Regions from separate parts of the Paeniglutamicibacter selenitireducens genome, predicted to be linked through region 1. Evidence: predicted binding sites of a transcription regulator. Region 1 holds the regulator's gene; the other holds the start of a gene.
The links. The regulator Rex, encoded in region 1, represses fermentation and respiration genes when NADH is low (regulators of the CRP and FNR family bind a similar motif). The targets are predictions, from matches to a motif close to CTTGTGAANNNNTTCACAAG.
Positions count from the first base shown of each region.

Region 1 (4,669 bases):
TGTCGTTGTGGGAGTCGCTGTAACCCCAACACTCGCCCAGGTCGAGGCCTTCGGCCTCCGCAAGCTCCCGGACACCCTCGGCCTTCGCCTGCCCATGCAGGATCTCGCCCACCAACCTGCCGGTATATGCCCCGTCAACGTGCTCGACGCTGGTTCCCAGCGCGCCGCTGAGTCCCAGACGATGGGCCATGACCGAAGCAACTTCCAGCGGGGTCGCCGTCACCAGCCACACCTTGCGCCCGGCGTGCAAATGCTGTTCGGCGATGGCTCGCGTGCCGGGCCAGATCTTGGACTCGATGAACTCGTCGTAGATCTCATCGGCCAGCGCCTGCATTTCGGCGACGGGAAACCCTGCGACCAACGTCAGTGCCCGATCCCGGATGGCCTTGATATCCCCGAGGTGCTCACCCCGGGCCGCGAAGCGCAACTGGTGTGCAAGGAACCAGAGGATCTGGCGCAGCGAGAAGGCCTTGTGCCTGTACATCTTGCGGGCCAAGGGAAAGAGGGACGCGCCGCGCATCATGGTGTTGTCGACATCGAAGAAGGCGGCGGCGGTGCCTGTCGCTGCGGTTTCCGTCTCATCCGGCAGAGCATGTGTTGATGTGGCGGGCATCCCCACAGTCTATTGCACGCATTGTGCCGGGGCGCTGTAGCGTAGTTTTCATGAGCACAGCGAAGACACCCCACGAAATCACCCTGCTGGTCCGTTCCGGGTGCCACCTGTGCCACGCAGCCATGGAAACACTCGACGAGGTCACGGCCAGGATGGGCTACGAATGGCAGAGCGTTGACATCGACGAGCACGACGAACTGCTGGCCCGGCACTCGGAGGAAGTGCCGGTCCTCCTGATCGACGGAAAGGTCCGCGATTTCTGGGTCATCGATGCGCAGCGCCTCGAATCCCTGCTCGGGAGTTGACGCGAGCCAGTGCCGGTCGGCGCATCCGCTGCGGATGCCCCGCGGCGCGGTACCAGCCGTAGGTTCATGAAAAGATCCAAGGAATGAGTCAAAGCACGATGCCAACCCCGCAACACCGCCCGGCCGACGACGTCGTCGAGCCGCACGCGAGCCCCGCGACCGGCTCCCTCGAGCGGATTCTTCCCGAGGCCACCCTGGCACGGCTGACCCAGTACCTGCGGGCGCTGAACACGCTTCAATCCCAGGGGCAGACCAGAACCTCCTCCGGGGTCCTGGCCACGGAGGCCGGCGTCAACCCCTCGATCCTGCGCAAGGACCTTTCGCTGCTGGGTTCCTACGGAACCAGGGGAGTGGGCTACGTCGTCACGGAACTTGCGGAGCACATTTCCAAGGCCATGGGACTGACCCAAAAATGGCGCGTGGCGATCATCGGTGCCGGCAACCTGGGGCGTGCCCTTTCCGGATACGGCGGCTTCCGCAGCAGGGGCTTCGAAGTCGTGGCACTTCTCGACGCCGCGCCGGATGTCATAGGTACGCAGATCGGCGAGCTGACCGTTGCCGACACGAAAGACCTGTCATCGGTCCTGGAATCCATGCGGGCAAACATCGCCGTGCTCTCCGTCCCGGGGCCGGCAGCGCAGGACCTGTGCGACAAAGTCGTCGAGTGCGGTGTGCGAAGCATCCTGAGCTTCGCACCGGTCGTCCTGCAGGTGCCGGAGGGCGTGAACCTCAGGAAGGTCGACCTCGCAACCGAACTGCAGATCCTCGCCTATCACGGGCAGAACATCCTCTAGGCGCTTCGCGGTGGGCCAACGATCCTGCGCTTAACCGACGGGGGGGTCTTGAATGCGGGTTTCCCGCATTCAAGACCCCCCGTCGCAGGGGCTCCCTACCGGTAGCCTGCAGCGCGGGCCGCGCGCCGGGCGGCGATGTAGGCACTGGCCGGGCGCATCCAGGCGAAGACGACGCCGACGACGCCCACCAGGATGGACAGGATCGACAGGATCGTTCCGCCGAAGATGCCGAAGACGGAAAGCGCGGCGAAGACCGTTGCGAAAACTCGGGCCACGTTGCTGCCCTTGCGGATCATGAACGCCAGCAGGACATAGATGCCGAGCGAAACGACAGCGAAGACGATGACCATGGTGTGCGTGGCACTCAGGAGTGCATCGATCGACATTCCGGTTTCCTGGACCATCTGGTCGAACTCGGGCGTCGCGGAGAGCTGCTGGCGGATCAATTCGGTGTTGAAGCCGAAGATGGCGGCGATTAGTGACAGCACGCCCGCGGCGATGATGGTCCAGAACGCGGTGTCGAGTTCCTTGGGACGCTCGGTCGGCATCTGGGGTGCGGGGAAACTACCCTGCGGAGGCACCGGGAATCCGGAGCCGTACGGCTGCTGGCCATAGGGCGCTTGGCTCTGGGGTGGCTGGCCGTAGGGGTTGGGATTCTGGCCGTAAGGGTTTTGTCCGTACGGGGCAGGGTTCTGTCCATAGGGGCTCTGGCCGTACGGGTTCTGCTGCGGGGCACCGTACTGGGGAGCCTGTCCGTAGGGCGGAACGGCGGCGTTCGGGTCCTGCGGAGCGACCTGCCCGTACTGTGGCTGGCCCGGATTGGCGGGTGGGGTCTGCGGGTTCCCGGGTTCGTTTTCAGGTGTCGACATGGCCTGCTCCTTCGGTTTCGGTATGCGTCTTAAGCATCACAATATCCGTTGCCATCTGGATTTCTCCCCCTCCTAAAGGATGGTTTTTGGTGCGGAGGAATCCGGCAAAAGGTGGTTTCCGTCAAGGGCACGGTCTTTCGCCGCAAGGCCCTGTTGCCTGCGCGGTTGCCGTGAAAGGACTGATCGACGGCCGAACCCGGGTCACAGCAAGTGGCGGGGATCAAGTTTCCTGTTTAGGTAACCCACCAAAGATTTGAGACACTTGGAGCATGTCGACTGCTACTGTTCACCTTCTGCGTCATGGCGAAGTGTATAACCCGGACAGGGTTCTCTACGGTCGGCTACCCGAATTCCATCTCTCCGACCTCGGCCATGAAATGGCCGAGCGTGCGGCAGGGTATTTCACGGCCCAGCAAGAGGCCGGCGCGAACATCACCCACATTGTTTCTTCCCCGCTCGTTCGGGCCCAGGAAACTGCCAACCCGACTGCGAAGGCGCTTGGGTTGGACATCGTGACCGATGAGCGAATCATCGAGGCCGCCAACAGGTTCCAGGGCCTCTCACAGATCAAGCAGCGACTGAAGGAACCAAAATACTGGTCCTATGTCGTCAATCCCTTTCGTCCATCCTGGGGGGAACCCTACCGGGACCAGGTGGAACGAATGAAGACCGCCATTGTCGAACACCGCGATCGTGCGGTTGAACTTGGCGGTAGCGGGGCGCAAGCCATCTTGGTCAGCCACCAGCTGCCGATTTGGGTTACCCGCCGCGCAGCAGAGGGCAAGGCCCTCTGGCACGACCCGCGGAAACGCGAATGCACTCTCACCTCCGTGACTAGCCTGGACTTTGAAGGTGAAAGTCTGGTCGCCGTCCGCTATGCAGAACCCAGTGTCGACCTGTTGGTCAACGCCGCGAACATTCCTGGAGCCTGAGATCATGACCGATCCCACTTCGTCCCTGCCCTCGCGCGTGGGACGGCGTACTTTCCTGCGTGCCGCCATGCTCGCAGCCGCAGTGGTGCCGCTGGCAGCCTGCGTCGGCGAAGAGGACCCCCTGGCCAAGCAGGCCCGTGAAGGCAACAACAAGAACTACATCGCCGGCGACGGCTCCGTCCAGGAGTACGGACCGGATTCGCGGACCGAGCCCGTGAGCATCAGCGCCACCGCCTACGACGGAACGAAGATCGATTCCGCCGAATGGGTCGGCCAGGTGACGGTCCTGAACTTCTGGTATGCCGCCTGCGCACCGTGCCGTATCGAGGCACCGCACATGGTCGAGCTCAGCGACGAGTTCAAGGGCAAGGCCGGATTCGTCGGCATCAACGTCAGGGACGAAAAGGACGCAGCCGAGGCCTTTGAGCGGACCTTTGGCATCAAGTACCCGTCCGTCCAGGACACCGCGGGCGAGATCCAGCTGGCCATGACCAAGTACGTTCCGCTCCAGGCCGTACCGACGACCTTGGTCCTGGACCGGCAGGGACGGGTATCGGCCCGCATTCTCGGCGTTGCCGAGAAGCCGACGCTCAAGGCGCTGATCAACACGGCCCTCACCGAGTCGTTGTGATAGCCCCGACACTGGTTTCCGCGTTGGCGGTCCCGGCCCAGGGGAACCCCTTTGCCGAGATCATCATGGATGGCTCACTGCTGCTTGCGATTCCGATCGCCGTCCTCGCCGGGCTGGTTTCCTTCCTTTCGCCCTGCGTGCTGCCACTGGTTCCCGGATACCTGGGCTACGTCACGGGACTTTCCGGGGCAGACCTGGCAGACCAGAAACGCGGCCGCATGGTGACAGGCATCGGCCTGTTCATCCTGGGTTTCACGGCGGTCTTCGTGCTTGCCGGAAGCATTTTTTCCCAAATCGCGTACTGGATGAGGTTTGAGGGCGCCTGGGTTACCCAAGTCCTTGGCGTAGTTGTCATCCTCATGGGCGTGGTGTTCATGGGCGGCTTCTCCTTCATGCAACGCGAGGCCAAGATCCACCGAAAGCCGCCGGCCGGCCTCTGGGGAGCTCCCATCCTCGGCGTGACCTTCGGGCTGGGCTGGGCGCCCTGCATCGGCCCCACGCTGGCAGCTGTCCTGGCCATGAGCA
Region 1 covers NZ_JBPULF010000006.1:233,262-237,930, reverse strand. Annotated here, with positions in the region: gene ACSYDW_RS12645 (HAD family hydrolase) at 1-613, opposite strand, end outside; gene ACSYDW_RS12640 (glutaredoxin family protein) at 664-918, shown strand; gene ACSYDW_RS12635 (redox-sensing transcriptional repressor Rex) at 1,002-1,712, shown strand; gene ACSYDW_RS12630 (hypothetical protein) at 1,808-2,581, opposite strand; gene ACSYDW_RS12625 (histidine phosphatase family protein) at 2,851-3,513, shown strand; gene ACSYDW_RS12620 (TlpA family protein disulfide reductase) at 3,518-4,144, shown strand; gene ACSYDW_RS12615 (cytochrome c biogenesis CcdA family protein) at 4,210-4,669, shown strand, end outside.

Region 2 (4,669 bases), on a different contig from region 1:
GGGTTCCGAGCAAGGTCAGGTGGGCGGCCCGTCCCTGGGCGCTTTCGGACAGGTGGTTGTCGAGGGACGGAACCTCGTCGCTGGTCGGCCACCAGCGCAGGACCTCGATGTCGCCGTTGGTGGTTCCCACGCTGTGCAGTTCGTAGGGGCTCTCGTGGGTGATCGTGCGATCCTTCAGCGGCGCAAGTTCGCGGACCCAGTTGGGAAGATTCTTGTGTTCGGATGGCATTTGTCGTCTCCTCCTGATATCTGCTCAAACCGCGGAACCGGCGAAGGCCCCGAAGCGAACCGAGGTCCCTGGATACGATTTCAGGGTTTCCCCGCCTGTCGTCAAGACCGACTCTACGCCTCATGCCCGAAGTCCCGGGATCGGCTCGAGGTCGCGGCGCCCGCCGGCGCGGGCACACCCCCTAAGTGCGCACGGGTTAGTTCGCGGTGCGCACCAGTGACAGCACGTCATCAAGGATCGTCCGGACCACCGGCATGCGCGAGAGAACGGTCAGGCGGGCCACCACAGGTGCCACGTTCTTGACCAACCTGAAGCTGCGTTTCGCCCCGGGGGATGAATCGTGGGCCCAGAACAGGAAAACGCCGCGCTGGATCAGCCAGAGGAGCTGCGGAAGGTCCTGCCTGATGGCCAGCGGGGGCAGCGGTCGGGAAGCGGCCACGACCTGGCGCCACAACCCCAGCTCCTGCGACCGGTGGATGTCCCCGGGTTCGCCCTGCGGCCCGGAAAATGCCGTGCGAATGAACGAGGGCCCGAACTCGTGAAACGGAGCCAGGATTTCGAGGTTCTTCTCCAGCGCCAGGCGCACATTCGTCTCGAGGTTGTTGCCCTCGACCAACAGCGGCCAAGTGGCTGTCCGGTGCTCCTCTGCCAGGCCCCGGTAGAGCTCGTGGACGATCTCGTCCTTTGAGTCGAAGTAGTAGTACGCGTTTCCCAAGGAAAGCCCGGATTCCCTTGCAATGGCGCGCATCGTGGTGCCGGAAAAGCCGTCCTCCGCGAAGAGGCGCAGTGCGGTGTTTAGCAGCAATTGGCGAGTTTCGGCGCCCTTTGCGGTTTGCTGAGCCACGCGAGCCCTTGAATCAGTAGGCATGTAGACCATCATAGTGGTTTTTGAACATGTTCAACATGCGAATTTAGTGGCCCGGATCACGTTCGAGTGGGGCAAGCGTGACCAAAGTTGCGCGCAGCGGCTGGAAAGCGCAGTGGGCGCCGGAAAGCGCCGTGGGATACTTGAACCTCAAGTGCTAATACAGCGAGTGCTCCCTGAGGCCCGCAATCGACCCGCCGATCGTTGCTCGAATCGCGGGGGAGAATGCTGCCCGGGGGTGACTTGGCGAACCACTTCTTCGATTGGGTATAACCATGGGCGAAATCTCCGCCTCAACATCACAACGTCCACAGCTTTCGCGCGCGGTTTTCGCGGCTGCGGGAAGCCCCTATTTCTCCACCGTCCTGGCCCTGATGGCGGTGACCGTGATCCTCTCCAATATCGGTGCCACCAAGGGCGTCACCTTCGGTCCGATCGTCACCGACGGAGGGTTCTTCCTCTTTCCGCTGGCATACATCCTGGGCGACGTCATTTCCGAGGTCTACGGATTCAAGGTCGCACGCAGGGCCATCATCACGACCTTTGTGCTGGCGGCATTCTCCACGCTCTGCTTCTGGATCATGATCGAGCTGCCCGCCGCCGAGTGGTACGACGGGCAGGTAGCCCTTGAACGCACCCTCGGCCCGATCTGGCTCATCGTGCTTGCCTCGCTGCTGGGCTTCCTGGTCGGGCAGACGCTGAACTCCCTGGTCCTGGTGAAGATGAAGGAGCGTTTCGGCGAACGCGGCCTGGTCGGACGCTTGATGGGATCCACGGGCGTGGGCGAGTTCGCAGACACCCTGATCTTCTGCTCCATCGCGGCGTCGGTCATCGGGATCGCCGACGTGCCAACGTTCATCAACTACGTGCTTGTCGGATTCCTCTACAAGACCCTTGTCGAGTTCGCCTTCGTTCCCGTGACGGCACTTGTCATCCGCTGGTTCAAGCGCCGCGAGCCAAGCTACTCGCTGGGGCAGAAGGAAACCGCGGCCGCATAGCCAGGCAACGCCTCGGGGCGGCAGCACACCCACAGCACTGGTGGGCATGCTGCCGCCCCTTTTGGTTTTGCCTCCGGTGGAGGACCCGCGTCGCCTGACGAAAATCATCAATTGTGCTGAAGGGCCCGGGCGCGGGTTGGGGATACCTTCGAGAATATGGACAGCACCTCGAGGGAATTGCTCAGGGCCACCGACCTGGTGGCCGGATACGGCCAGCAGGACGTCTGTGGGCCCATCAGCCTGCTGGTCGAGCCGGGCCAGTCGCTGGGCATCGTCGGGTTCAACGCCGCGGGCAAATCGACGCTGCTGCGCACCCTCGTCGGCTACCAGGAACCCGTGAGCGGGGAATCGGTCATCCTGGGGTCGTTTACCGACGACTCCAGCTTCATCTACCGCAAGGCCGTCTCGGTGGTCCTCGACGAGGACGCCTTCTTCCCCTCGCTCAGCGTCGAGGAACACCTGCAGCTCATCGCCGGCGGGCATGCGGTCGCCAACCCGCAGGCCGCGGTGGACCGGGAACTCGAATTCTTCGACCTCGCCGCGGCCAGGACAGAACTTCCGAAGCGGCTCTCCTCCGGGCAGCGCCGGCGGTTGCTTCTGGCGGCCGCCTTGCTGCGCCCGTGCCAACTGCTGGTGCTGGACGAGCCCGAACAGCGGCTGGACCCGACGATGCGTGCCGCGTTGGCTTCGCGCCTGCGCCGGCAGGTGGATTCCGGGACAGCGATGTTGGTGGTCACCCACGACGCGGAATTCCTCTCAAGCGTTGCCGACTCCGTCCTGGTGGTTTCCGACGGGCGCGTCATTGCGTCCACCGTTGCCGAAGGTGCGGCGGCGATCGCCCATGCCTGACCCCGTGGCCGTGCCCGACGGGGTGCCTGTCGACTTCGACCCGTGGAAGCGGCACCGGGTCGTGGAGAAGAAAATCCGCAGGGAAGACTTCTGGGAGCGCATGGGGGATGCCTACATTTCCATGCTCGCGGCGGGGATCGCCGTGGCCTACGCGGCAGGCATCGCACACGCGTTTTCCGCCTCGTTCCGGGTGGGTGCCGAAGGAGGGGTGGTCGGCGACGGAATCGGTGTTGTTCCCGGTGAATCCGCGGCTTCCGCGCTGGTTCTGCTGGGACTGCTTGCCGGCCTTTCGCTGATGTCCAGGCTGGGGCCGGTGGCGGTGGACAGTGCCCAGGGGTTTTGGTGGCTGGGCCTGCCCGTGGACCGGACGCCGTTCCTCTCGCGGCTGCTGCGCCAACGGCTTATCGCCACCTGCCTCTACGGCCTGCTCTTGTGGCTTCCCATCGGGTATGGCTCGGTGCTGGGAGGTCTCTCGCAGGGAAGTCCCGCGGGCGTGTTGTTGGGGGCGCTGAGTCTGGGGTTGCTCTTTGTGCTGCTGTCGTTGCTGGCGGCCCTGGTGCAAACCCGCGGCTGGGCACCGCAGTTCCATAGCGTGGTGAATGCCCTCTACCTGGCCGTTGCGGCTGCCTACGGGGCCGATGTCCTGTTGCGTCTCACGGGTACCGGCTCCTTGGAGGAAACCTGGGCGGTGTTGCCGTCAGCCATTCCCGCCACGGTGCAGGAGGGGGCTTGGTGGATTCCGGCGGTCCTGCTGGCCACTGTCGCAGCTGCGTCCATGGGCATACGGGGACACCTTCAGCGCATCCCAAGCCGCGATCTGGTTTCCAAGGGCGCCGCCAGCGCGCATGCCGGTGCCGCCTTGGCGCTGATGGATGACAAATCCTTGTCGGTCGCTATCGATCAGGCCGGGGAACGCGAAACCAGGCGAAGCGCAGCCCGGCGAGAGCGCATGCGCAAACGAGGGGGCGATGCATTTTCACGCATGCTCCCGGCGTCCCTCGTGCGTGGCCCATTTTCCGCGCTGGTCCGGGCCGATGCCTTGGTACTGCTGCGCGCGCCAAAGGTTCGCCGTGGCCTGCTGGTTGGTTGGGGAATCCCCGCGGCCGGGATCTTTGCCGTCCAAGGCGGGCAGCCGCTGGTCCTTGGGACCCTGGTTTTGGTGGGTTCCTGCGTGGCAGCCAAGGCGGCTTCGGCGGCAGCCTCCCAGGCCTCCGACGTTCCGGCGCTCGAATCCATCATCCCGCTGGGTCGCGGTGCCATGCGGCAGACCCATGCTGCGGTGGCGGCAATGCTGTTGGTTCCCTGGGGTGTTGGGCTGGCTGCGCTGTTGGCGTGGGCGGTTTCCGTCGATGCCTCGTCACTGCCGGTGTTTCTGGGCTTGGGTGCGCTCGCCGGAGCTTCACTGGCCGCCGGCGCGGTGCGCTTGGCCTACCGGCCACCCCTGGACTGGGGGTCGGTGATGCTGCTTGCGACACTCGGGAATGCGACAGGTCCCATGATCCAGCACTTCACGCATGGGTACGACGTCATGGTGGTTTCAATGATCGCCCTTGTCGCAGGGCTCTTCCTGGATCCGCTGCCGCCCACGTTGGTGGTTATTGCCGCGGTCGTGGCAGCCATCTGCTGGGGTGTCGGAACCTCGGTGGCCGTGAACTCGAAGGTCCATGGGATTGACGGAAAGTCCGCTTAGGGTGCGGAGGAAGTCCACGTGCGCTGGTGGTTAACACG
Region 2 covers NZ_JBPULF010000010.1:97,902-102,570, forward strand. Annotated here, with positions in the region: gene ACSYDW_RS15970 (hypothetical protein) at 1-229, opposite strand, end outside; gene ACSYDW_RS15975 (TetR/AcrR family transcriptional regulator) at 426-1,073, opposite strand; gene ACSYDW_RS15980 (queuosine precursor transporter) at 1,370-2,092, shown strand; gene ACSYDW_RS15985 (ABC transporter ATP-binding protein) at 2,249-2,941, shown strand; gene ACSYDW_RS15990 (DUF6297 family protein) at 2,934-4,631, shown strand.
Region 2: a site for Rex is predicted at 1,115-1,134, ahead of ACSYDW_RS15980 (queuosine precursor transporter). Genes of this name have one in related genera too.